DNA from 2 places in the Streptomyces sp. NPDC058985 genome. Region 2 is predicted to be linked to the other one. Evidence: predicted binding sites of a transcription regulator. Region 2 holds the regulator's gene; the other holds the start of a gene.
The links. The regulator HspR, encoded in region 2, represses chaperone genes until heat shock. The targets are predictions, from matches to a motif close to TTGAGNNNNNNNNNCTCAA.
Positions count from the first base shown of each region.

Region 1 (12,093 bases), on a different contig from region 2:
CGATGGCCGAGATCCGACGGCGCGCATCCATGATCATTACAGGTATGTGCGCGGGGATCGTCAGCGCCTCCCGCACGTCCTCCACCCCGAACAGCTCGCTGCCGTCGAAGTGGTTCACGGCGACGACGTACGGCAGTCCGCAGCTCTCGAAGTAGTCCAGCGCCGGGAAGCAGTCCTTCAGGCGCCGGGTGTCGGCCAGCACGACGGCGCCGATCGCGCCGCGCACCAGGTCGTCCCACATGAACCAGAACCGCTGCTGGCCCGGCGTGCCGAACAGGTACAGCACCAGGTCGTCGTCGAGCGTGATGCGGCCGAAGTCCATGGCCACGGTGGTGGTGAGCTTGCCCGGGGTGGCGGTGAGGTCGTCGGTCTCCTCGCTCGCCTCGGTCATCAGCGCCTCGGTCTGCAGGGGCGTGATCTCCGAGACGGCGGTGACCAGCGTGGTCTTGCCGACGCCGAAGCCGCCCGCCACCACGATCTTCGTGGCGATGGGCGCCCGGGTCGGGTCCGTCTGCCAGGGCTGTGCGGGCTCGTCGGGGTCGACGAGCGGGGAGACGCCGGAGGCGGCGGCGTCAGAGACGACGGAGTCCACTGAGCACCCTTTCGAGCAGAGCGCGGTCCGGGCGGCCCGTGCCGTGGCCGGTCCCGGTGCCGTACACACGGATCTTTCCCTGGTCCGCCAGGTCGCTGAGGAGCACGCGGACCACGCCGAGCGGCATCTTCAGCAGCGCGGCGATCTCGGCCACCGTACGCATACGGCGGCACAGTTCGACGATGGCCCGCATCTCCGGCATCACCCGGGAGGTCAGGCCGCCGTTCGTCAGTTCCTTGCGCTCCTCGGCGGCTTCGAGCGCGGCGGTGCCGGCGGTGGCGCCGACGAACGTCTCGACCAGCAGGACGTGGCCGAAGCGGGTCCGCCCGCCGGTGAGCGAGTAGGGCCGTACGCGGGCGGGTTTGCGGTCGGCGCCGCGTACGGGGAGGTTCCCCCGGCTGTACCCGGGACTGCTGCTCATCGGGCGCTCCCCGTCGACTCGGACTCCAGGGACTTCCGCAGCTCGCTGCGGAGTTCGGGCGTCAGGACATGGCCGGCGCGGCCGACGAAGAGCGCCATGTGGTACGCGACGACGCTCATGTCGCAGTCCGCGGAACCGTGCACGCCGAGCAGCGAGCCGTCGCTGATCGACATCACGAACAGGCTGCCCTCGTCCATCGCGACCATCGTGTGCTTCACCGTGCCGAAGTCCATCAGCCGGGCGGCGCCGATGGTCAGGCTGCCCACGCCGGAGACGACGGTGGCGAGGTCGGCCGCCGAGCCGCGCGGACCCGTGCGGGGCGCTTCGCGGACCTGCCGGGCCTCCTCGTTCCGACCGGGGTCGGAGGAGAGGAGCAGGAGGCCGTCGGAGGAGACCACCGCGACCGATTGGATGCCGGGCACCTCCTCGACGAGGTTGGTCAGCAGCCAGTGGAGATTGCGGGCCTCACTGCTCAGACCGAAGGTACTGGGCGCGGTCAACTGCTTGCCTCCTCGACGGTGCCCCCCGTGGCTTCTTCGGTTGTGTCCGCCGCGGCGATCTCCGCCTCGACGTCGCGTCGTCCGGCTTCCGCCCCCTGGCGGAAGCCTCCCAGACGGCGGCGGAGCGCCTCGGCGTCGACGGAGCCCGAGGTGCGTGGTCGCGGTGCCGCCGCGGGTGTGCTGAGCTTCGGGGTCCGCTTGGGCAGACCCTTGTCGGTGACGGGTTCGGCCTCGTCCGGCGCGCGGTCGTGTGCGTCGGGGCCGACGGCGTACGGGTCGGGAGCCGGCTCCGGTCCGGGAGCGCGCTCCGGGTCCGCGGCGGGCTCCGGGTCCTCGGCGGGCCCCAGGTCCGGTGGTCCGGCCTGGGCCGGGAGCAGGAGCGCCATCGTGGTGTCGTCGGGGAGGTCCCGGCCCAGGGCGGCGGTCTCGTCCCGGGTGCCGGGCGCGTCGGTGTCCGGTGCGGCGCTCTCGGCGACCGGTGCGCCCTCGGGCTCCGGTTCCGGCTCCGGCGCGTCCGCGGTGGCCGGTGCGGCGGGAGCGTCGGCCTCCGCGCGCCGTACGGCCTCCTCCGCCGAAGCCACCAGCGGGTCCGCGCTCCGGTGCGCACCCTTGGTGGCGCGCCCGTGCAGGACGTTGGAGTTGGCCTCCGCGTCGGCGCCGGGCAGGGAGAAGGAACCCGTTCCGTCGGACACCGGCACGGTCGGGGCCAGTGCCGCCGGCGGGGCCGGGGCGAGCAGCGGAGCGGGCAGTACGAGGACGGCCGCGACCCCGCCCTGCTTCTGCTCGCGCAGCCGCACGCGCGCCCCGTGCCGGTGGGCGAGCCGGGCGACCACGTAGAGGCCGAGCCCGAGACCGTCCTCGCCCTCCTGGTCGTACGGCGCCTGCGGGTCGAAGTCGGTGAGGCGGGCGTTGAGCCGCTGGAGCCGGTCGGTGGCCATGCCGATGCCCTCGTCCTGGACGGAGAGCATCACCTCGCCGTTCTCCAGCAGCCAGCCGGAGACCTCGACGGGCAGGTCGGGCGGCGAGAACGAGGTGGCGTTCTCCATCAGTTCGGCCAGCAGGTGCGAGAGGTCGTCGGCGGCGAAACCGGCGACGTGCGCGTGCGGCGGCAGCGCGGCGATACGGACCCGCTCGTACCGCTCGATCTCGCTCACCGCGGCCCGGACCACGTCGACCAGCGGCACCGGTGAGGCGCTGTGCTGGACGTGTTCGGTGCCGGCCAGGACGAGGAGGTTCTCGCTGTGCCGCCGCATGACGGTGGCGAAGTGGTCGAGCTTGAACAGGGTGGACAGCCGGTCCGGGTCCTGCTCGCGTTCCTCCAGGCTTTCGATGACGGCGAGTTGCCGCTCGACCAGGCCGAGGGTGCGCAGCGCGAGGTTGACGAAGGTGGAGCCGATGCTCTTGCGGACCACGTCGAGGCGGGCGGCCGACTCGGCGAGTTCGGCGCGCAGTGCCTCGCGGGCGTCGGCCATCTTCTGGCGCTGGCCGACCAGGTGCTTGCGGTCGGACTCCAGCGTGTTGACCCGCTCGGCGAGCGTCGCGGCGTGCGCGTGCAGGGCGTTGACGGAGCGGACGACCTGGGCGAACTCGTCGTTGCGGCCGGTGAAGGCGACCGGCTCCTCGGCCGCCATGTCCTCCGCGCCGGCCAGCCGGGCCGAACCCCGGCGCAGCACCGACAGCGGGCGGGTGAGGGTGCGGGCCATGGCGGTGGCGATGCCGAGGGCGAGCAGGATCAGGGCGCCGAGGGCGGCGATCCGGATCTCCAGCGCGGTGACGTCGTCGTCGCGCAGCTGCTCCAGCGCCGTGGTGCGCTTCTCGTAGAGGGCGGACTCGGCGCCGCGCATCGCGTCGACGCGGGCGGAGAGCGCGGCGTCCAGCCGCTTGGTGCTGGTGCCGAGGTCGTCGTCGGAGAGCGTCGGTTCGTCGGTGAGTCCGGCGAGGTACTTCTCGGCGGAGTTGACCTCGGGTCCGGCTACGGTGGCGTCGAAGCTGCTCCGGGCCTCCTTGGGGGCGCCCTCGCGGAAGTCGGCGAGCGCCGCGTCGGAGCGGACCCGGGCCTGCTGGGCGGCGGCGGCCAGCGCGTCGCGCTGCTTGGCGTCCGCGTCCGAGGAGCTGGTCGTCTCGGTGGGCAGGCCGGTGATCGGGTCGATCACGGTCCGGGTGCTGCTGGGCACGGCGAGGGCCGCGAGCAGCAGGCCACGGGTGGCGGCGGCCTGCTGGACGGCGGTGTCCAGTTCGGCCAGCGCGTAGGCGCCGGCGCCCGCGCGGGGCGGCATCTCCTCGGCCAGCTCCTCGGCCAGGGCGTGGAGTTCGGTGATGGCCTCGGAGTACGCCTGGTGGGATTCGAGGGCGGTGCTCTTGCCGGTGAGCGCGGCGCGGCGCAGGGCGGCGATGGCGTCCAGGTCCTCGCGCAGGGCGGAGGGCGTGTCGGTGTCGGCGCGCAACTCCTCGACCTGCCGGTCCACGCGGGCGCTGCGCTGCTCGGAGGGCGCCTTGTCCTCGGGCCGGCCGGCCGCGATGTAGGGGGTGACCTCGTCGCGCTCGTCGGCGAGGGAGTGGGCGAGGCTGAGCGCGCCCTGGGTGCGTTCGGCGAGCGTCACCAGCTCCTGGGAGTCGTGCAGTTGCCCGGAGGCGGTCACGACCGAGGGGGCGCCGGCGGCGGCGACGGCCGCGGCCACGACCGCCACGGCGACGATCAGGCGGTTGCGTACGTGGGTGGGGCGCCCCTTGCCGACGGGGGTCTCCGGCGGCGGAGGGGTGGAGGTGCCGGGGGTGCGCTCCGCGCTCCCCGCGGGGGCCGTCTGCTTGTCTGTGCGACGAGGCCGCGTCTTCTGCACCGGTGCTCGCATTCCTCACTCGTGTACCCGTGGGCCCGGGTGGCGCTCCGTCAACTGGCCGGTCGGCGCAGGCATCCTCCGCCGAGCTCCGGGCCGTGCCCCGGCCGCCGGCAGCGCGTCGGGCGGGGAGACCGCGTGAGCGGGGCAGGCCCCCCACAGTTTCCCGACCCTCCCAGTGCCGGTGGGTGGTGAGCACGCATCATCCGACCCGCCACCCGAAGGAGTGAACCCCGGACGGGAGTTGGTGGGCAAGTTCCCCCGGCGCGTGCGACACGGGTGTGCGGCGCGCCGGTTGGACGTCTGCGACGGGCGGTGGCACTATGTGCCGCCACGTGTCGTCCGGGCCTGTGATTCCACCCCAAATCAGGCGTCTGACCTGCACCGGCGTGCGGGTTCCGGGGGAATCCGTGGAGGGTGCCAGCCTTTTGCGGACACTGTGAAGGGGTCGTGCAGACTGGCCGGATGCGCACCGAACTCGTCTCGGAACCCGGACTGGCCGACCACCCCAACGAGGACTTCGCGAGCGTCGGACTACCGGCCTCGGGACAGGGCGGCTCACTCGTCGTGCTGGACGGGGTGACGCCCCCGCGGACCGGAACGGGGTGTCTGCATTCCGTGCCCTGGTTCACGGCCCACCTCGGCGGCGCGCTGACCGAACTGACTGTTTCACTGCCGGATGTCCCCCTCGTCGACGCGCTGGCCCGCGCCATCGCGCGTACCGCCGCGGCACACGCGGAAACCTGTGACCTTTCTCACCCGCGCACCCCGCAGGCCACCGTGGTCCTCGCCCGCTGGTCCCCCGCCGAGGTCGAGTACCTGGTCCTCTCCGACTCCGCCCTGCTGGTGGAGGCGCCCGACGGCGCGGTCTCGGCCGTCCTGGACGACCGGCTGTCCCGGCTCCCCCGCTCGGCGCTCGCCACGGACGCGATGGTGGACGCCAACCTGCGCAACAAGGAGGGCGGTTTCTACACGGCCGCGGCCGATCCGGCGGTGGCGGCGCGCGCGGTGACGGGGGTGCTGCCGCGCGGCGGGGTGCGGACCCTGGCGGCGCTGACGGACGGGGCCGGGCGGTGGGTGGAGAAGTTCCGGGAGGGCGACTGGACGGACTGCCTCACGCTGCTGCGCAAGCGGGGCGCTCAGGCTCTGGTGGACCGCGTACGGGAGCTGGAGCGGACGGACGCGGCGGGCACCCGCGCGCACCTGGGCCGCAGCAAGACCCACGACGACGCGACGGTGGTGTACGCGGAGCTGTGAGGCGCGGGGGACGGGGCTACTTCTCCATCCCGCGGTTCAGTTCGTGCAGCAGGCGGGCCAGTTCCGAGACCTCGCGCGGGTCCCAGTCGGCGAGCCGGCCGGCGTAGCGGGCGCGGCGGGCCTCGCGTACCCGGCCGACGCGGTCCTGGCCCTCCTGGGTCAGGGTGACGAGCCAGGCGCGGCCGTCGGCGGGGTCGGGTTCGCGGGCGACCAGGCCGAGTTCCTCCAGGGCGCGCAGCTGCCGGGACATGGTGGCCTTGCCGACGCCGATGTAGGCGGCGAGGTCGGTGGCCCGCTGCCCGCCGCACTCGCCGAGCCGCACGAGAAGGCCGTACGCGGACGACTCCAGGTCGGGGTGGACCTCCCGGGCCATCTCGCCCTGGTTGGCCCGGGCGCGCCGCAGCAGCACCGTCAGCTCCCGCTCCAGCGCCAGGAACTCCGGCTGGTTCACACCACTGCCGGCCATCTCGGATTCGACTCCGCGACCGTCGCCGTTTCCGCTTTCGTGCACGTCAGCCCCTGCCTCGGTTCTTCCGGTTTTCCCGGTCCTGAAAGTTTCCGCCACGGCCCGCCATCACCGCAGCTCGGCAAGTATTTCGCAGGCTTAGACCAACGGCGGCTTCCGGTCCCCCTTCCCACCTCCCGTTCTACGTGCGTAGCGTCTTCACCGGACCTCTGAATGGCATGCCCACGCCATTCACGGGTTCCTCCCCACTTGCGCATCCCCCACCGAGCACCACCGAGCCATCGGAGGCACGTCATGCTCGTGCACAGATCCGGATCGGCCCGCGGCCGGCGTCTCGCCGTCACCGGGATCCTGCTCGCCGCCCTCTGTCTGGTGTCCGCCCTCCCCGCGCAGGCGGCGTCGGCCGCCGACACCCCGCCCCGCGGCTCCGCCCACATGGGCATGGGCGTCCTCGAACACGACGGGAGCCACGGCACCCCGGTCCCGGGCGGCGCCGCCCAGACGGAGGGCGTCGACGTCTCCAGCCACCAGGGCAACGTCGCCTGGTCGACCCTGTGGAACAGCGGGGTCAAGTGGGCCTACGCCAAGGCCACCGAGGGGACGTACTACACCAACCCGTACTTCGCCCAGCAGTACAACGGCTCGTACAACGTCGGGATGATCCGCGGCGCCTACCACTTCGCCACCCCGGACAGCACGAGCGGCGCGACCCAGGCCAACTACTTCGTGAACCACGGGGGCGGCTGGTCCCGCGACGGCAGGACGCTGCCGGGGGCGCTCGACATCGAGTGGAACCCGTACGGCGCCGCCTGCTACGGCAAGACGCAGAGCCAGATGGTCTCCTGGATCCGCGACTTCCTGAACACGTACAAGGCCCGCACCGGCCGGGACGCCGTGATCTACACGGCCACCAGCTGGTGGACCCAGTGCACCGGCAACTACGGCGGCTTCGCCGCGAACAACCCGCTCTGGATCGCCCGGTACGCCGCGTCGGTGGGCACGCTGCCGGCCGGCTGGGGCTACTACACGATGTGGCAGTACACGTCGTCCGGTCCGACGGTCGGCGACCACAACAGGTTCAACGGCGCGCTCGACCGCGTGCGGGCGCTCGCCAACGGCTGACACGCCGGAGGCCCGGCCCCCTCGCGGGGTCCGGGCCTCCGTGCCGTCCGGCAGCGTCCGTCACGCCGCGACCGGAGTCGTACGCGCCGCCCCGTTGGTCGCGGGGGCGAGCGCCAGTTCCAGGACCTGGCGGACGTCGCTGACGGCGTGGACGTCGAGCTTGTCCAGCACCTCCGCCGGGACGTCGTCCAGGTCGGGCTCGTTGCGCTTGGGGATGATCACCGTGGTGACGCCCGCCCGGTGCGCCGCGAGCAGCTTCTGCTTGACCCCGCCGATCGGCAGGACGCGTCCGGTGAGTGAGACCTCGCCGGTCATCGCCACGTCGGTGCGGACCAGCCGGCCGGAGAGCAGCGAGGCGAGGGCCGTGGTCATGGTGACGCCGGCGCTCGGACCGTCCTTGGGGACCGCGCCCGCCGGGAAGTGGATGTGCGCTCCCCGGTCCTTCAGGTCGCCCACCGGCAGTTCCAGCTCGGCTCCGTGGCTGCGCAGGAAGCTCAGCGCGATCTGCGCCGACTCCTTCATCACGTCGCCCAGCTGACCGGTCAGGGTCAGCCCCGCCGCGCCCGTCTCCGGGTCGGCCAGCGACGCCTCGACGTAGAGGACGTCGCCGCCCGCGCCGGTGACCGCGAGGCCGGTGGCCACGCCCGGCACCGAGGTGCGCCGCTCCGCCGGGTCCTGGGCGGACTCGGGCACGTGGTGCGGCCGGCCGATCAGGCTGCGCAGGTCGGCGTCGGTGACGGTGAAGGGCAGCTCCCGCTCGCCCAGTTCGTGCTGGGCCGCCACCTTGCGCAGCAGCCGGGCGATCGACCGCTCCAGGGTGCGCACGCCCGCCTCACGGGTGTACTCGCCCGCGAGCTTGCGCAGCGCGCCCTCGTCGACCGTGACCTCGTCGCCGTCGAGTCCGGCCCGCTCCAGCTGGCGCGGGAGCAGGTGGTCACGGGCGATGACGACCTTCTCGTCCTCGGTGTAGCCGTCCAGGCGGACCAGCTCCATGCGGTCGAGCAGCGCCTCCGGGATGGCCTCCAGGACGTTGGCGGTGGCGAGGAAGACGACGTCGGACAGGTCCAGCTCGACCTCCAGGTAGTGGTCCCGGAAGGTGTGGTTCTGGGCCGGGTCGAGGACTTCGAGCAGGGCCGCGGCGGGGTCGCCGCGGAAGTCGGAGCCGACCTTGTCGATCTCGTCGAGCAGGACGACCGGGTTCATGGACCCCGCCTCCTTGATCGCCCGCACGATCCGGCCGGGCAGCGCGCCGACGTACGTACGCCGGTGGCCGCGGATCTCGGCCTCGTCGCGGACGCCGCCGAGGGCGACGCGGACGAACTTGCGGCCCATCGCGTGGGCGACGGACTCGCCGAGCGAGGTCTTGCCGACACCGGGCGGACCCACCAGGGCCAGCACGGCACCGCCACGCCGGCCGCCGACCACGCCGAGGCCCCGGTCGCCGCGCCGCTTGCGCACGGCGAGGTACTCGGTGATGCGCTCCTTCACGTCCTCCAGACCCGCGTGCTCGGCGTCCAGCACGGCCTGGGCGCCCTGGATGTCGTAGGCGTCCTCGGTGCGCTCGCTCCACGGCATCTCCAGAACCGTGTCGAGCCAGGTGCGGATCCAGGAGCCCTCGGGCGACTGGTCGGAGGACCGCTCCAGCTTGTCGACCTCCTTGAGCGCGGCCTCGCGGACCTTCTCGGGCAGGTCGGCGGCCTCGACACGGGCGCGGTAGTCGTCGGACTCCTCGGCAGCGTCCTTGCCTGACTCGCCGTTGAGCTCGCGCAGCTCCTTGCGCACCGCGTCGAGCTGGCGGCGCAGCAGGAACTCGCGCTGCTGCTTGTCGACGCCCTCCTGGACGTCCTTGGCGATGGTCTCGGCGACGTCCTGCTCGGCGAGGTGGTCGCGCAGCTGCTGGGTCGCGAGCTTCAGGCGGGCCACCGGGTCGGCCGTCTCCAGCAGCTCGACCTTCTGCTCGGTGGTGAGGAACGGCGAGTAGCCGGAGTTGTCGGCCAGCGCGGAGACGTCGTCGATGGCCTGCACGCGGTCGACGACCTGCCAGGCGCCGCGCTTGCGCAGCCAGGCGGTGGCGAGCGCCTTGTACTCCTTCACCAGCTCGGCGACCTGGCCGGGCAGGGGGTCGGGCACGGTCTCCTCGACAGGGGTGCCCTCGACCCAGAGAGCGGCGCCGGGACCGGTCGTACCGGCGCCGATGCGCACCCGGCCCCGGCCGCGGATCAGGGCGCCCGGGTCGCCGTCGGCGAGGCGGCCGACCTGCTCGACGGTGCCGAGGACGCCGGTGGCGGCGTGGGTGCCGTCGATGCGCGGGACGAGCAGGACCCTGGGCTTGCCGGGCTCGGACCGGGCGGCGGCCTGGGCGGCCTCCACCGCGGCCCGCACCTCGGCGTCGCTCAGGTCCAGGGGGACGACCATGCCGGGCAGGACCACTTCGTCGTCGAGCGGCAGCACGGGCAGGGTGAGCGGTGTGAAGGCGGCGGACTCAGCAGCCATGATCTCCCCTTCGGCAGTCAAGTTGAGTTACATCGACTCAATGAAAGGGAGTCCCGGATTGTTCCCCGGGGGTCGTTCGCTCTCAGCGATCAACGGCCGAGGCGCTCGGACCCGTGCACGAAAAGCGCTCCCGGCCCGCGCCGCATTCCTGCCAGGATGGGCCGATGGCCATCACTTCCCCCGACTTCCGCGAGGCCCCCGAGGTGCTGGACCGCAGGGAGGGCCCGTACGGCGAGGTCGTCCTGCGACGGCACGGGGCGCTGCTCCAGATCATCGCGAACGGCTGCTTCCTGATGGACACCTCCGACGGGCGCTCCGAGCGGCGGCTGGTCGACGCGGCGGCCGACGCGCTCGCCGGGTCCGGCGGACCGGCCGCGCCGCACCTGCTCATCGGCGGGCTCGGCGTCGGCTTCTCGCTCGCCCACGCGGCGGCCGACCCCCGCTGGGGCCGGATCGCGGTCGTCGAACGCGAGCCCGCCGTCATCGACTGGCACCGCACCGGACCGCTCTCCGCCCTGTCGGCGCGGGCGCTGGCCGACCCGCGCACGAAGATCGTCGAAGCGGACCTGGTCACCTACGTCAATGAGACTTCCGACACGTACGACGCGCTCTGCCTGGACATCGACAACGGCCCCGGCTGGACCGTCACCGAGGGCAACGACGGGCTGTACGGGCCGTCCGGACTGGCGGGCTGCGCAAGGCTGTTGAGACCCGGCGGGGTGCTTGCCGTATGGTCTGCGCAGCCCTCTCCGGAATTCGAAGAAACCTTGCGTAATGCCGGTTTCCAGCAGGTGCGTACCGAAGAGATCCCCGTTGCCCGGGGCGTTCCGGACGTCGTCCATCTCGGCGTCGGTCCTGGATAGCAATGCCGTGGGGACTCCCCGTACGCTGCTGCTCTGACACGGATCATTCAAGCGTCAATCGCAGTCATGGGATCACCCCACGGATTCCGGAAAGCACACCTCAGGGGCGGGCGATGGAGCAGACACAGACCTCCCACAACGGCTCGGCCGCGGCCACCCAGGGCGCACAGCGCCGGGTGCTGGTGGTCGAGGACGACCAGACGATCGTGGACGCCATCGCGACCCGACTGCGCGCCGAGGGGTTCCTGGTGCAGACGGCGGGCGACGGTCCGTCCGCCGTCGACACGGCCGAGGCGTGGCAGCCCGACCTGCTGATCCTCGACATCATGCTGCCGGGCTTCGACGGCCTGGAGGTCTGCCGGCGCGTGCAGGCCCAGCGGCCGGTGCCGGTGATGATGCTCACCGCGCGCGACGACGAGACGGACATGCTGGTCGGGCTCGGCGTGGGTGCCGACGACTACATGACCAAGCCGTTCTCGATGCGCGAGCTGGCCGCGCGCGTGCACGTGCTGCTGCGCCGGGTGGAGCGGGCCGTCGTGGCCGCCTCGACGCCCCGCAGCGGCATCCTGCGCCTGGGCGAGCTGGAGATCGACCACGCGCAGCGCCGGGTGCGGGTGCGCAGCGAGGACGTCCACCTCACCCCCACCGAGTTCGACCTGCTGGTCTGCCTGGCGAACACCCCGCGTGCGGTGCTCTCCCGTGAGCAGCTGCTGGCCGAGGTGTGGGACTGGGCGGACGCCTCCGGCACCCGGACCGTGGACAGCCACATCAAGGCGCTGCGCCGGAAGATCGGCGCCGAGCGCATCCGCACCGTGCACGGCGTGGGCTACGCGCTGGAGACGCCGACGCCATGAGCCGAGGGCGGGAGGCCGCACGGAGGAGCCCCGGCCCCCGCATCGCCGGGGAGCCCTGGGGCGGCGTACGCCCGTTCTCGGTCAAGACCAAGCTGGGCGCGCTGGTCGTCACGTCGGTGCTGATCACCACCGGTCTGTCGGTGATCGCGGTGCACACCAAGACGGAGCTGCGCTTCATCACGGTCTTCTCGATGATCGCCACGCTGCTGATCACCCAGTTCGTGGCGCACTCGCTGACCGCGCCGCTGGACGAGATGAACGCCGTGGCCCGGTCCATCTCGCACGGCGACTACACCCGCCGGGTGCGCGAGAACCGCCGCGACGAGTTGGGCGACCTGGCCGTCACCATCAACCGCATGGCGGACGACCTGGAGGCGCAGGACCTCCAGCGCAAGGAGCTGGTCGCGAACGTCTCGCACGAGCTTCGCACCCCCATCGCGGGCCTGCGCGCGGTGCTGGAGAACATCGTCGACGGCGTCACCGAGGCCGACCCGGAGACCATGCGCACGGCGCTCGGCCAGACCGAGCGGCTCGGCCGGCTGGTGGAGACGCTGCTGGACCTCTCCCGCCTGGACAACGGCGTGATACCGCTGCGCAAGCGGCGCTTCGAGGTCTGGCCGTACCTGTCCGGCGTGCTCAAGGAGGCCAACATGGTCGCCTCGGCCCGCGCGGGCATCGCCTCCGGCTCGGG
Region 1 covers NZ_JBHYJX010000009.1:128,469-140,561, forward strand. Annotated here, with positions in the region: gene ACFW01_RS11220 (ATP/GTP-binding protein) at 1-592, opposite strand, end outside; gene ACFW01_RS11225 (DUF742 domain-containing protein) at 573-1,013, opposite strand; gene ACFW01_RS11230 (roadblock/LC7 domain-containing protein) at 1,010-1,513, opposite strand; gene ACFW01_RS11235 (nitrate- and nitrite sensing domain-containing protein) at 1,510-4,362, opposite strand; gene ACFW01_RS11240 (protein phosphatase 2C domain-containing protein) at 4,813-5,604, shown strand; gene ACFW01_RS11245 (MarR family transcriptional regulator) at 5,621-6,115, opposite strand; gene ACFW01_RS11250 (lysozyme) at 6,365-7,192, shown strand; gene lon (endopeptidase La) at 7,253-9,685, opposite strand; gene ACFW01_RS11260 (spermidine synthase) at 9,850-10,548, shown strand; gene ACFW01_RS11265 (response regulator transcription factor) at 10,662-11,402, shown strand; gene ACFW01_RS11270 (ATP-binding protein) at 11,399-12,093, shown strand, end outside.
Region 1: the regulator HspR is predicted to act here: its motif matches at 9,708-9,726, upstream of lon (endopeptidase La).

Region 2 (12,093 bases):
GACCTCCACGCGACCCGACTGCGGGCGTATCAGCCCCATGACGCACATCAGCAGGGTCGACTTCCCGCTCCCGGACGGCCCCATCACGGAGACGGAAGCACCCGGCGGAACGGTGAGATCGGCACCGGCGAGCAGACTCCGGCCGGACACGCCGTAGACCACCTCACTGAGCCGCAGAACAGGGGGACGGGGGGTTGAGGTCACGCGGAGCTCCCTTGGTCGGGGGGATCACTCGAGGTGTACGTCGCGGACCACGCATGCCTGACCGAGGGGCCGGGTCGGCCCCTCGGTCAGGCAGTGGTCGGGCTGCGTGGGCGGAACTGCGTCAGCCCGAGTACCAACTGGTGTGCCAGTCGGGCAGGTTGTTGCGGGACACCGTGCCGCGGGCCTTGTAGATCTCGGAGGCCCTGCTGCTCTCGACGGTGCCCCTGTTGCCGTCGTTGTCGGACGGACCGTTCGGGCCGTTCTTGTTCCACAGGGTCAGCTTGGTGCCCGAGTGGGCCACCCGGTAGTACTCCGCCTTCACCCAGTGGCTGGAACCCGTGTCCTTGATGTTCATGATCGAGCGATTGCCCTCGGTCCAGAAACGGAGCTCGCCGCTGTAGGAGTGCGGGCCGATCTCGTACGCGAAGGCGGGCGTCGCCGTGCTCAGGGCCAGGGCGGCGATGGCCCCGACCCCGAGCCGTCGAGCGATTCTGATGTTCACTGAAGTGTGTCCCCTCGTCTGACGGAGTGCCCGTGCCGCGACAGGCGGCAGGGAGGGAAACGCACCGTGGAGAGCCGTGCGTTTCCTGTGGCTCCCAGACTGCTCGGGGACGAACGGGAGGAGAATCCACCCGCTGGGGGGTGTGGACGCGCCCCCCGCCCTGCCGGGGGGGGACCGCCTACTTCAGCCCGATCTCCCCGCAGGCGTCCGCGTACTTCGCCGTGCAGATGTCGCTGACCTTGTAGAAGTCGTCCGCGATCACCGTCTCGTCGATGTTGCCCTGGGTGAGGGCGACGACGGGGACGAGCTGGGCGGGGATGCCCTTGTGGGTGGGGCTGTCGACCTTGTCGCGGGCGAGGGCGTCGAACTGGATGTCCCGGCCCTGGACCCGCGCCACGGCCATCTCCGCGGCGTTCTCGGCCTCCTGCGGGTAGGACTTGTAGACGCTCATGTACTGCTCGCCGGTGACGATCCGCTGGACCGCGGAGAGTTCCGCGTCCTGGCCGGTGATCGGCGGCAGGTCGGTGACGCCCGCGTCCTCCAGGGCCTTGATGACGCCGCCCGCCATGCCGTCGTTGGCGGAGTAGACGCCCGCGATGTTGTCCTTGCCGATCTTCCCGATCGCCTCGGTCATGTTCGCCTCGGCGTTCTCCGGCTTCCAGTCCTTGGTGTCGAAGGACTGGGCGATCGTCACCTTGCCGTTCAGCTCGGACATCGCGCCGGCCTTGAACTGCTTGGCGTTCGGGTCGGTGGGCGAGCCGTTCATCATGACGATCTTGTCGGAGCTGTCCGCGCCGCCGAGCGCGTCGAGCAGGGAGCGGCCCTGCACCTCGCCGACCAGCTCGTTGTCGAAGGAGATGTACGCGTCGATCGGGCCCTCGGCCAGCCGGTCGTAGGCGATGACCGGGATGCCGGCGTCCTTGGCCTTCTGCACGCCGTCCCCGATGGACTGCGAGTCGACCGCGTCCAGCACGATCACGTCGACCTTGTCGTCGATCATCTGCTGCATCTGCTCGGTCTGCTTCGACGCGCTCGCCTCGGCGTTGGCGTACTTGACGTTGCCCGCGTCGTTCGTGAGCTCGCCGACCTTCGCCTTGAAGAAGGGGTAGTCGAACTGCTCGTAGCGCGTGTTCGCCTTCTCCGGCAGCAGCAGGCCGACGGTGATGTCGTTGCCCTTGGTCGGGCTCGCCTCGCCACTGCTGTCCGAGGCGCCCAGGACGCCGCAGGAGGCCAGCGAGAGCGTCATCACGGACGCGGCCACGGATATGGCGGTACGACGGGCACGGCTGCTCACTGCGCTTACCTTCCGAACACACGGGTGTTGTCGGTGACCCAGGTGACCCCTGGTCCTCCTGGTCCCCCTGGTGAAGGAAGCCAACGCTGTCTTCACCAAATCGTCAAGAAGTACTAGACCAATGAGACAGCACCGTTGTGAACAAGCCCCGGAGGTCCGATCGGACCTCCGGGGCTGTCGATGCCGTCCGCCCTTGTGCCGCCTGCCGGACCGAGGTCAGTCCGAGGTCTGGCCATGGCGCTTGGGACGCCACACGACCAAGGCGCTGGTCTGCTGTACCTCTTGGTAAGGGACCAGGTCACGGCGGTACGACGCGTGCACCGCCGCCTCGCGCTGGCGCATGGCCGTCGCCGCCCCGTCGAGGGCGTCGGCCATCTCCGCGACTCGGGCCTGGAGCGCGGCGACCTGGTTCTCCAGTTCGATGATGCGCTTGATTCCGGCCAGGTTGATGCCCTCGTCCTGCGACAGCTGCTGCACCTGGCGGAGCAGCTCGATGTCGCGGGCCGAGTAGCGCCGGCCGCGCCCGGCCGTGCGGTCCGGGGAGACCAGGCCGAGGCGGTCGTACTGGCGCAGGGTCTGCGGGTGCAGACCGGAGAGCTGGGCCGCCACCGAGATGACGTAGACCGGGGTCTCCTCGGTCAGTTCATACGGGTTGCGTCGACGACCGTCCATCCCCATCAAGCTCCCTTCGCGGCCTGGAACAACTCCGCCCGCGGATCCTCGTCCGCGGTCGCCTCGCGATACGCCTCCAGCGCGTCACGAGCCTTCCCCGTCAGGTCCTTCGGAACACTCACCTCGACGGTGACCAGGAGGTCGCCCCGGCTGCCGTCCTTGCGGACCGCGCCCTTGCCGCGGGCCCGCATGGTGCGCCCGTTGGGCGTGCCCGGCGGAAGCTTCAGCGTGACGGGCGGACCGCCCAGGGTCGGCACCCGCACCTCGCCGCCGAGGGCCGCCTCGGTGTAGGTGACGGGGACGGTGACCGTGAGGTTGTCGCCCCTGCGGCCGAAGACGGAGTGCTCCTTGACGTGCACGACCACGTACAGGTCGCCCGCCGGTCCGCCCCGCTCGCCCGGCGTGCCCTTGCCGCGCAGCCGGATGCGCTGCCCGTCCGACACCCCGGCCGGGATGCGGACCTGCATCGTCCGCGAGGACTTGGCGCGTCCGGAGCCCTTGCAGACGTCGCAGGGGTCCTCGGCGATCAGGCCGCGGCCCTTGCAGTCCGGGCACGGGTCGGTGAGCGAGAAGCCGCCGCCGGAGCCCCGCGCGACCTGGCCGGTGCCGACGCAGGTCGGGCACACGCGCGGTGTGCCGTTCTTGTCGCCGGTGCCCGAACAGGCCTTGCAGGGCGCCTGCGAGGACATCCGCAGCGGCACCGTGGCGCCCTCGATGGCCTCCGTGAAGCTCAGCGTGACCTCGGACTCGATGTCCTGGCCGCGCCGCGGCTGGGTCCGCGTGCCGGTGCCGGGACCGCCACCGGTGCGGTTGAACAGGCCGCCGAACACGTCCCCGAGGCCGCCGCCGAAGCCGCCGGCGCCGCCCCCTTGGCCCCCGCCCTGGGCGCCGCCTCCGAAGAGGTCGCCCAGGTCGAAGTTGAAGGTGCCGCCGCCGCCCGCGCCCGGCCCCGGACGGAAACCGCCGTTGCCGAAGAGGGCGCGGGCCTCGTCGTACTCCTTGCGCTTCTTGGAGTCACCGAGGATGTCGTTGGCCTCGGAGATCTCCTTGAAGCGCTCCTCCGCCCTGACGTTCCCCTTGTTGGCGTCCGGGTGGTACTCGCGGGCGAGCTTCCGGTACGCCTTCTTGATCTCGGCCTCGGTGGCGTCCTTGGGGACGCCGAGGACCTTGTAGTAGTCCTTCTCGATGAAGTCCTTGGTGCTCATCCCCGACGTCCCTCCTTCCCGCTTCGATTACTGACGTCAGCCCTCCTCCGGGCCACCGCTCTCCTTGTTCTCCGCGGCGTCGGGGCCGTCCTCGGCCTCGGTGCTCTCCTCGGCCGGCTTGACGGTCTGCGCGCCGGGCTGCGGCTCGGCGACGGCCACCCGCGCGGGGCGGATGGTGCGCTCGCCGATCCGGTACCCCGGCTGCAGGATCGCCACGCAGGTCGTCTCGGTGACGTCCGGTGCGTAGGAGTGCATCAGGGCCTCGTGGATCGTCGGGTCGAAGGGCTCGCCCTCCTTGCCGAACTGCTGGAGGCCCATCTTGGCGATGACCGTCTCCAGCGACTCCGCGACGGACTTGAAGCCACCGACCAGCTCCCCGTGTTCCCGGGCGCGGCCGATGTCGTCCAGCATCGGGAGCAGCTCGGTCAGGAGGTTCGCGACGGCGACCTCCTTGACCGCGACGCGGTCCCGCTCCACGCGGCGGCGGTAGTTCTGGTACTCGGCCTGGAGCCGCTGGAGGTCCGCCGTGCGCTCGTTGAGCGCGGTGCGCACCTGGTCCAGCTGGGCCACCAGGCCCGCGTTCTCGCTCGCGTCCCCGGCCGGGGCCGCGCCCTCCTCCGCGGAGGGGGCGGCGGCCTTCGGCTCGGCGTCGTCAGGGCTGGCGCCGGAGGGGACGTCGGGCTTCTCGTCGAAGCCCGGGGTCTCCTCCGTCACGCGGCACCGTCCTTGCGCTCGTCGTCCACGATCTCGGCGTCGACGACGTCGTCGTCGGCCTTGTCGCCGTCACCGGCGGTGGCACCGGCGCCCGGGGCCTCGCCGCCGGCGGCCTGCGCGCCCTGGGCGTCGGCGTACATGGCCTGGCCCAGCTTCTGCGAGACGGCGGCGACCTTCTCCGTGGCGGTGCGGATCTCGGCGGTGTCCTCGCCCTTGAGCTTCTCCTTCAGCTCGGCGACGGACTCCTCGACCTCGGTCTTGATCTCGCCGGGGACCTTGTCCTCGTTGTCCTTGAGGAACTTCTCCGTCTGGTAGACGAGCTGCTCGCCCTGGTTGCGGGACTCGGCGGCCTCGCGGCGGGCGTGGTCCTCCTCCGCGTACTTCTCGGCCTCCTGGCGCATCCGGTCGACCTCGTCCTTCGGCAGCGAGGAGCCGCCGGTGACGGTCATCTTCTGCTCCTTGCCCGTGCCGAGGTCCTTCGCGGTCACGTGCATGATGCCGTTGGCGTCGATGTCGAAGGCGACCTCGATCTGCGGGACGCCGCGGGGCGCCGGGGGCAGACCGGTCAGCTCGAACATCCCGAGCTTCTTGTTGTACGCCGCGATCTCGCGCTCGCCCTGGTAGACCTGGATCTGCACGGAGGGCTGGTTGTCCTCGGCGGTGGTGAAGATCTCCGAACGCTTCGTCGGGATCGTCGTGTTCCGCTCGATCAGCTTGGTCATGATGCCGCCCTTGGTCTCGATACCGAGGGACAGCGGGGTGACGTCGAGGAGCAGGACGTCCTTGACCTCGCCCTTGAGGACACCGGCCTGCAGGGCGGCGCCGATGGCGACGACCTCGTCCGGGTTGACGCCCTTGTTGGCGTCCTTGCCGCCGGTCAGGTCCTTGACCAGCTCGGCGACGGCCGGCATACGGGTCGAGCCGCCGACGAGGACGACGTGGTCGATCTCGGACAGCTGGATGCCGGCGTCCTTGATGACGTTGTGGAACGGCGTCTTGCAGCGCTCCAGGAGGTCGGCCGACAGCTGCTGGAACTGCGCCCGGGTGAGCTTCTCGTCGAGGTGCAGCGGGCCCTCGGCGGAGGCGGTGATGTAGGGCAGGTTGATCGAGGTCTCGGTGGACGAGGACAGCTCGATCTTGGCCTTCTCGGCGGCCTCGCGCAGGCGCTGGAGGGCCATCTTGTCCTTGGACAGGTCCACGCCGTGGCCGGCCTGGAACTGCTTCACCAGGTAGTCGACGACACGCTGGTCCCAGTCGTCACCACCGAGGTGGTTGTCACCGTTGGTGGCCTTCACCTCGACGACGCCGTCGCCGATCTCCAGCAGCGAGACGTCGAAGGTGCCGCCACCGAGGTCGAAGACGAGGATGATCTGCTCGTCCTTGTCGAGGCCGTACGCCAGCGCGGCGGCGGTCGGCTCGTTGACGATGCGCAGGACGTTCAGGCCCGCGATCTCGCCGGCCTCCTTGGTGGCCTGGCGCTCGGCGTCGTTGAAGTACGCCGGGACGGTGATGACCGCGTCGGTCACCTTCTCGCCCAGGTAGGACTCGGCGTCCCGCTTCAGCTTCTGCAGCACGAAGGCGCTGATCTGCTGCGGGTTGAAGTCCTTGCCGTCCAGGTTGATCTTCCAGTCGGTGCCCATGTGGCGCTTGACCGACCGGATGGTCCTGTCGACGTTCGTGACCGCCTGGCGCTTGGCCACCTCGCCGACCAGCACCTCACCGTTCTTGGCGAAGGCGACGACGGACGGCGTGGTCCTGGCGCCCTCGGCGTTGGTGATGACGGTGGGCTCGCCGCCCTCCAGAACGCTGACGACGGAATTAGTCGTGCCCAGGTCGATGCCGACCGCACGTGCCATGGTGAATAACCTCCAGCTGACTTGAGTGGAACAGGCTCAAGTGTGCATGACGGCCTTCGTGCGGTCAACGTAGGTGAGTCGATCCGACTCAACTCTTATCCGTTCCTTACACGCAATGGGGCGCTGACCTGCGCTTCTTCGGTACGCGTGGCCTGACGAACCGGGAAAATCGACCCCCGGGAGGATGCACCCCTAGGGGGTCCGACCGCCTCGGGAGGCACCTGGGACTCCGTACGCGGCCGCCGCACCCGCGCCTGCGGCCGACCGGACACCGGCCCCTCCGCCGGCACCCGCGTCCGGGGCCGTCCGGGCGCCTGTCCCGGCACCCCTGCCGCCCCTGCCCCGCACCGCGGCCCGTACACCCGCACCCGCAGCAGTCCCGCCAGCGCGGCGGCCGCACCGCCCGCCACCCACCACACCGCCGCCGCGTCCAGCCGCCCCGTGTGCACGAGCACACCCACGAGCACCGCCCCGCACGACGCCCCGCCGACGGCCACCGCGGCGCCCTGCGGAGTGAGCCCGAGCCGGCGCAGCCGGTGGGCGAGATGGTCGGGCCCGCCCCGCAGCGCCGGCCGCCCGGCCAGCAGGCGCGAGAGCAGGACGAGTACGGCGTCCAGGCAGACCGGCACACTCAGCGCGAACAGCACCGCCGCGCCGCTCGCGGGTGCGCTGCCCGCGCGGGTGAACACGGCGGACCCGGCCAGCAGGAACCCTGCGAAGAGCGCCCCGCACGCACCGAGCGCGATCCGCGCGGGATGCCAGTTGTGCAGCAGCAGTCCGGTCAGCGCGGCGGCCAGCGCGAGCAGCGCCACCGCCAGCCCGTCGCGCAGCTCCGCCGCGGCACAGGCGGCGACCCCGAAGGCGGTCACGACCCCCACCGTGCCGGCCACCCCGTCGGCGTGGTCCAGCCCCCGGAAGGCGGAGGCGACCAGCGTGATCCATCCCACGGCGAGCACCCCGGCCATCGGCCCCGTCTCGCCGTACGGCACGACGCACGCCGCCGCGACGGCCGTACCGGCGAGCACCCAGCGCCGCCGCAGCCGCCAGACGTCGGCGGCGAGGCCGAGGACACCGACGGCGGACGCGCCGAGGAGCAGCCGGCCGGCGGCGGAGCCGAGCGGCACGACGCCGGTCCAGTCCCCGGCCCAGGCGGCCAGCGCGGTGACCAGGGCGACGGCCACCCCGCCGGAGAGCGGGACCGGCCGCCGGCGGCGCCGGTCGACGAGGGCGAGGGAGAGGGCGGGTGCGCGCAGCACCCCGGCGAGGAGAGCGGCGAGGAGAAACGAGGCGGTGGCGGCGGCGATCCCGTAGAGCACGGGGATAAGCTATGCCGGATATCACGTTTTGCTATGAATTGCGCGCCCGTTACGGCGTGGCGCCGGGGCGGGCGGCCGACCCTGCGCCCGGGCCGGTGACCGACCTGGGTCAGGGTTGCCTCAGCGACGCAGATCACCGCACGTCCGACTACAGTGCGGCTCAGGATCGGGGTAGTCTCGGACAGACTGATTAAGTTACCGCTTAGTAATAACGATCCCCTCGCAACCTCGCAGGCCCGAGGAGCCCCCAAATGCAACTCGCCGCGATCATCGTGTCGCTGGTCCTGATCGTGGTCGGCGTCGCACTGTTCGGCCGCGCCGTCCTGCAGATCGTCAACTACATGCGGCTCGGACAGCCGGTGCCGGCCGGCACGCGGACCGACGATCCCGCAGCGCGCACCGTCACCGTGGTCCGGGAGTTCCTCGGCCACACCCGGATGAACCGCTGGGGCATCGTCGGGGTGGCGCACTGGTTCGTGGCGGTGGGCTTCTTCTCCCTGCTCCTGACGATCGTCAACGCGGTCGGACAGCTCTTCGAGGCGGACTGGATCCTGCCGGTCATCGGCGACTGGGCGCCGTACAACGTCTTCGTCGAGTTCATCGGCACCATGACGGTGCTCGGCATCCTCGTCCTGATCGTGATCCGCCAGCTGAGCCGGCCGGACAAGCCGGGCCGCAAGTCCCGCTTCGCCGGCTCCAACTTCGGCCAGGCGTACTTCGTCGAGGCCGTCATCCTCATCGTCGGCGTCTGCATCTTCATGCTGCACGCGCTGGAGGGCGCCCTCCACCACGTCGACGGCTACGAGGCATCGTTCTTCATCTCGTACCCGGTCGTCTCCGCGCTCGGGGACCTGGACGTCTCCACCCTCCAGAACCTCGTCTACCTCTTCGCCGGCCTGAAGATCGCGACCTCGTTCATCTGGATGATCACCGTCGCCCTGAAGACCGACATGGGCGTCGCCTGGCACCGCTTCCTGGCCTTCCCGAACATCTGGTTCAAGCGCGACGCGAAGGGCGGCACCGCGCTGGGCGCCCTGCTGCCGATGACCTCGGGCGGCAAGCCGATCGACTTCACCGACCCCGGCGACGACGACACCTTCGGCGTCTCCCAGGTCGAGCAGTTCTCCTGGAAGGGCCTGCTGGACTTCTCCACCTGCACCGAGTGCGGCCGCTGCCAGTCGCAGTGCCCCGCCTGGAACACCGGCAAGCCGCTCTCCCCCAAGCTCCTGATCATGTCCCTGCGCGACCACGCGCACGCCAAGGCCCCCTACCTGCTGGCCGGCGGCGGCAAGACGATGGAGGGCGAGGAGAAGGCGTCCGAGGAGCAGCTGGCCGGTGTTCCGGCCGCCGCGCTGGCCGAGGCGGAGCGCCCGCTGATCGGCACCCTCGAGGAGAACGGCGTCATCGACCCGGACGTCCTGTGGTCCTGCACCACCTGCGGCGCCTGCGTCGAGCAGTGCCCGGTGGACATCGAGCACGTCGACCACATCGTCGACATGCGCCGCTACCAGGTCATGATCGAGTCGGCGTTCCCGTCCGAGGCGGGCACGATGCTCAAGAACCTGGAGAAGAAGGGCAACCCCTGGGGCCTGGCGAAGAAGCAGCGCCTGGAGTGGCTCAAGGAGCTGGACTTCGAGGTCCCGGTCGTCGGCAAGGACATCGAGGACCTCACCGAGGTCGAGTACCTCTACTGGGTCGGCTGCGCCGGCGCCCTGGAGGACCGCGCCAAGAAGACCACCAAGGCCTTCGCCGAACTGCTGCACATCGCGGGCGTCAAGTTCGCGATCATGGGCGGCGACGAGAAGTGCACCGGTGACTCCGCCCGCCGCCTCGGCAACGAGCCGCTCTTCCAGGAGCTGGGCATGGAGAACGTCATGTCCCTCAACGCCGCCTTCGGCGAGGAGATGGACGACGACGGCAAGGTCACCGAGGAGTCGAAGAAGCCCAAGTCGGCCAAGAAGATCGTCGCCACCTGCCCGCACTGCCTCAACACCCTGGGCAACGAGTACCCGCAGCTCGGCGGCGACTACGAGGTCATCCACCACACCCAGCTGCTCCAGCACCTCGTCGACGAGGGCAAGCTGCTCCCGGTCACGCCGGTCGAGGGCATCATCACGTACCACGACCCGTGCTACCTGGGCCGGCACAACAAGATCTACACGCCGCCGCGCGAGATCATCGCCGCCGTCCCGGGCGTCCGCAACGAGGAGATGCACCGCCACAAGGAGCGCGGCTTCTGCTGCGGCGCCGGCGGCGCGCGGATGTGGATGGAGGAGCGGATCGGCAAGCGCATCAACAACGAGCGCGTCGACGAGGCCCTGTCCCTCAACCCGGACATCGTCTCCACCGCCTGCCCGTTCTGCCTCGTCATGCTGACCGACTCGGTCAACGGCAAGAAGAACGACGGGAAGGCGAAGGAGTCCATCCAGGTCGTCGACGTCGCCCAGCTGCTGCTGGACTCCGTGAAGACCCCGGCCGACCCGGCGGGCGAGCCGGAGACCGAGAGCGAGCCGACGCCGGAGCCGGTGAAGTAGCCCTCACGGCACCGCAGTCCCAGGCCCCACGGCCCCCGACCCAGCGGTCGGGGGCCGCCCCCTTTCCCAGGCCGGGATCACGGACCTTGCGCGGCCCGGCTAGGGTGCCTCCGCAACACAGGGAGGGGAAACAACAGCATGGCGAACCGATGGAACCGGGCCGTCGCCACACTCGCCGGCCTGGTACTGGCCGGCTCCGGCCTGAGCGTCGTCAACGCCGCCGGGGCCGCAGCGCACGTGGACGACTGCCCCAAGGGCTACTTCTGCGGCTGGACCGGCGATGACGCCGACGGCAAGATGTGGAAGACGAACAAGAACGTCGCGGACCTGGGCCGCTGGGCCGACGACATCCACTCGTACACCAATCGCAAGAGCGCCGACGCGTGCCTCTACGGCGAGCGGAACTACGACAGGTCGAGCTACCTCTGGTGGGTGGAACGCCCGGAGGGGGAGGGATGGGCGTACTACGGGGAAAACCGCAGCGTGATCCGCTCGATCAGCTTCGTCCAGGACCCGCACGAGTGCAACGTGCGCGACCACCCGGACTGGGTGGCGACCCCCAACTCCGCCTCCTTGGGCTTCGGCGACATGGACGACGACGGCAGGGCCGACGTCATCAGCCGCGACCGGGCGGGGCGCCTCTGGTTCACCTCGGGCGACGGCACCGGCCGCATCGTCGGGACCGGCGGCTGGAACACCATGAACGCCCTCACCCGGCACGGGGACTTCAGCCGTGACGGCCGCGAGGACGTCATCGCCAGGGAGGCGTCCACCGGCAGGCTCTGGCTCTACCCGGGCACCGGCACCGGCGGCCTCGGCACCCGCAAGCTGATCGGCACCGGCGGCTGGAACGGCATGCGCCACGTCACCGCCTTCGGCGACCTCACCGGCGACGGCCGCGCCGACCTGGTCGCCGCCGAGAAGTCCACCGGCAGGCTCTACCTCTATCCGGGCACCTCCACCGGCACCCTCGGCTCCCGCACGCTGATCGGCACCGGCGGCTGGAACGCCATGAACGCCCTGGTCGGCATGGGCGACACAAACGGCGACGGCCACCCCGACCTCTACGCACGCGAGGCGTCCACCGGCAGGCTCTGGCTCTACCCGGGCACCGGCACCGGCGGCCTCGGCACCCGCAAGCTGATCGGCACCGGCGGCTGGAACGTCATGGAGCATCTGGTCTCGGTCGGCGACTTCAACGGCTCGGACGCTCCCGACCTGCTCGCCGTCACCAACGAGGACTACGTGCTGGACGGCTGGTCGGACAACGCCGGCTGGCAGCTCGCCTACCTGGGCCGCGGTGACGGCCGCCTCGAAAAGGCGTGGCGCGTCAACGACGGCTGGTGGGGTTTCACCGCGCTGTGCTGACAGCCGGACCGCCGGGGCGTCCCCTGGGTGCCGCGTACGGCCGTGCCGCGTACGGGCCCCTAAGGGACGCCCCGGCCGGCTCCCGTAGGGGATGTCACAGCTCGGCCGCAAAGGGTCCCCCGAATGGCCGGGCCCCGCACGTCACTCTCCGGGACCAGGTACGTTCGAAGGCGTGGCTGGATTCAGGATCGGACGCGGCCGGGACAACGGCGCTCCAAACGCGCGACCGCAACGCCCACCGTACGGACAGCAGGCGCCCCAGGGACCGCCGTACGGCGGCCAGGCGGCGCCTCGGCAGCCGTACCCGCAGCAGCCGTACGGGGGTGGCGGCCCCGGACCGGGCGGCTCGCCGTGGCCCCAGGCGCACGGCGGCGGCCACGGAGAGCCGGAGTACTTCGGCGACGGCGGCCACCACCCGGGCGGGCCCG
Region 2 covers NZ_JBHYJX010000014.1:77,858-89,950, reverse strand. Annotated here, with positions in the region: gene ACFW01_RS15480 (ABC transporter ATP-binding protein) at 1-204, opposite strand, end outside; gene ACFW01_RS15475 (hypothetical protein) at 326-706, opposite strand; gene ACFW01_RS15470 (substrate-binding domain-containing protein) at 885-2,000, opposite strand; gene ACFW01_RS15465 (heat shock protein transcriptional repressor HspR) at 2,217-2,672, opposite strand; gene dnaJ (molecular chaperone DnaJ) at 2,678-3,877, opposite strand; gene grpE (nucleotide exchange factor GrpE) at 3,914-4,591, opposite strand; gene dnaK (molecular chaperone DnaK) at 4,588-6,447, opposite strand; gene ACFW01_RS15445 (MraY family glycosyltransferase) at 6,543-7,763, opposite strand; gene ACFW01_RS15440 ((Fe-S)-binding protein) at 8,015-10,297, shown strand; gene ACFW01_RS15435 (FG-GAP-like repeat-containing protein) at 10,436-11,665, shown strand; gene ACFW01_RS15430 (YIP1 family protein) at 11,757-12,093, shown strand, end outside.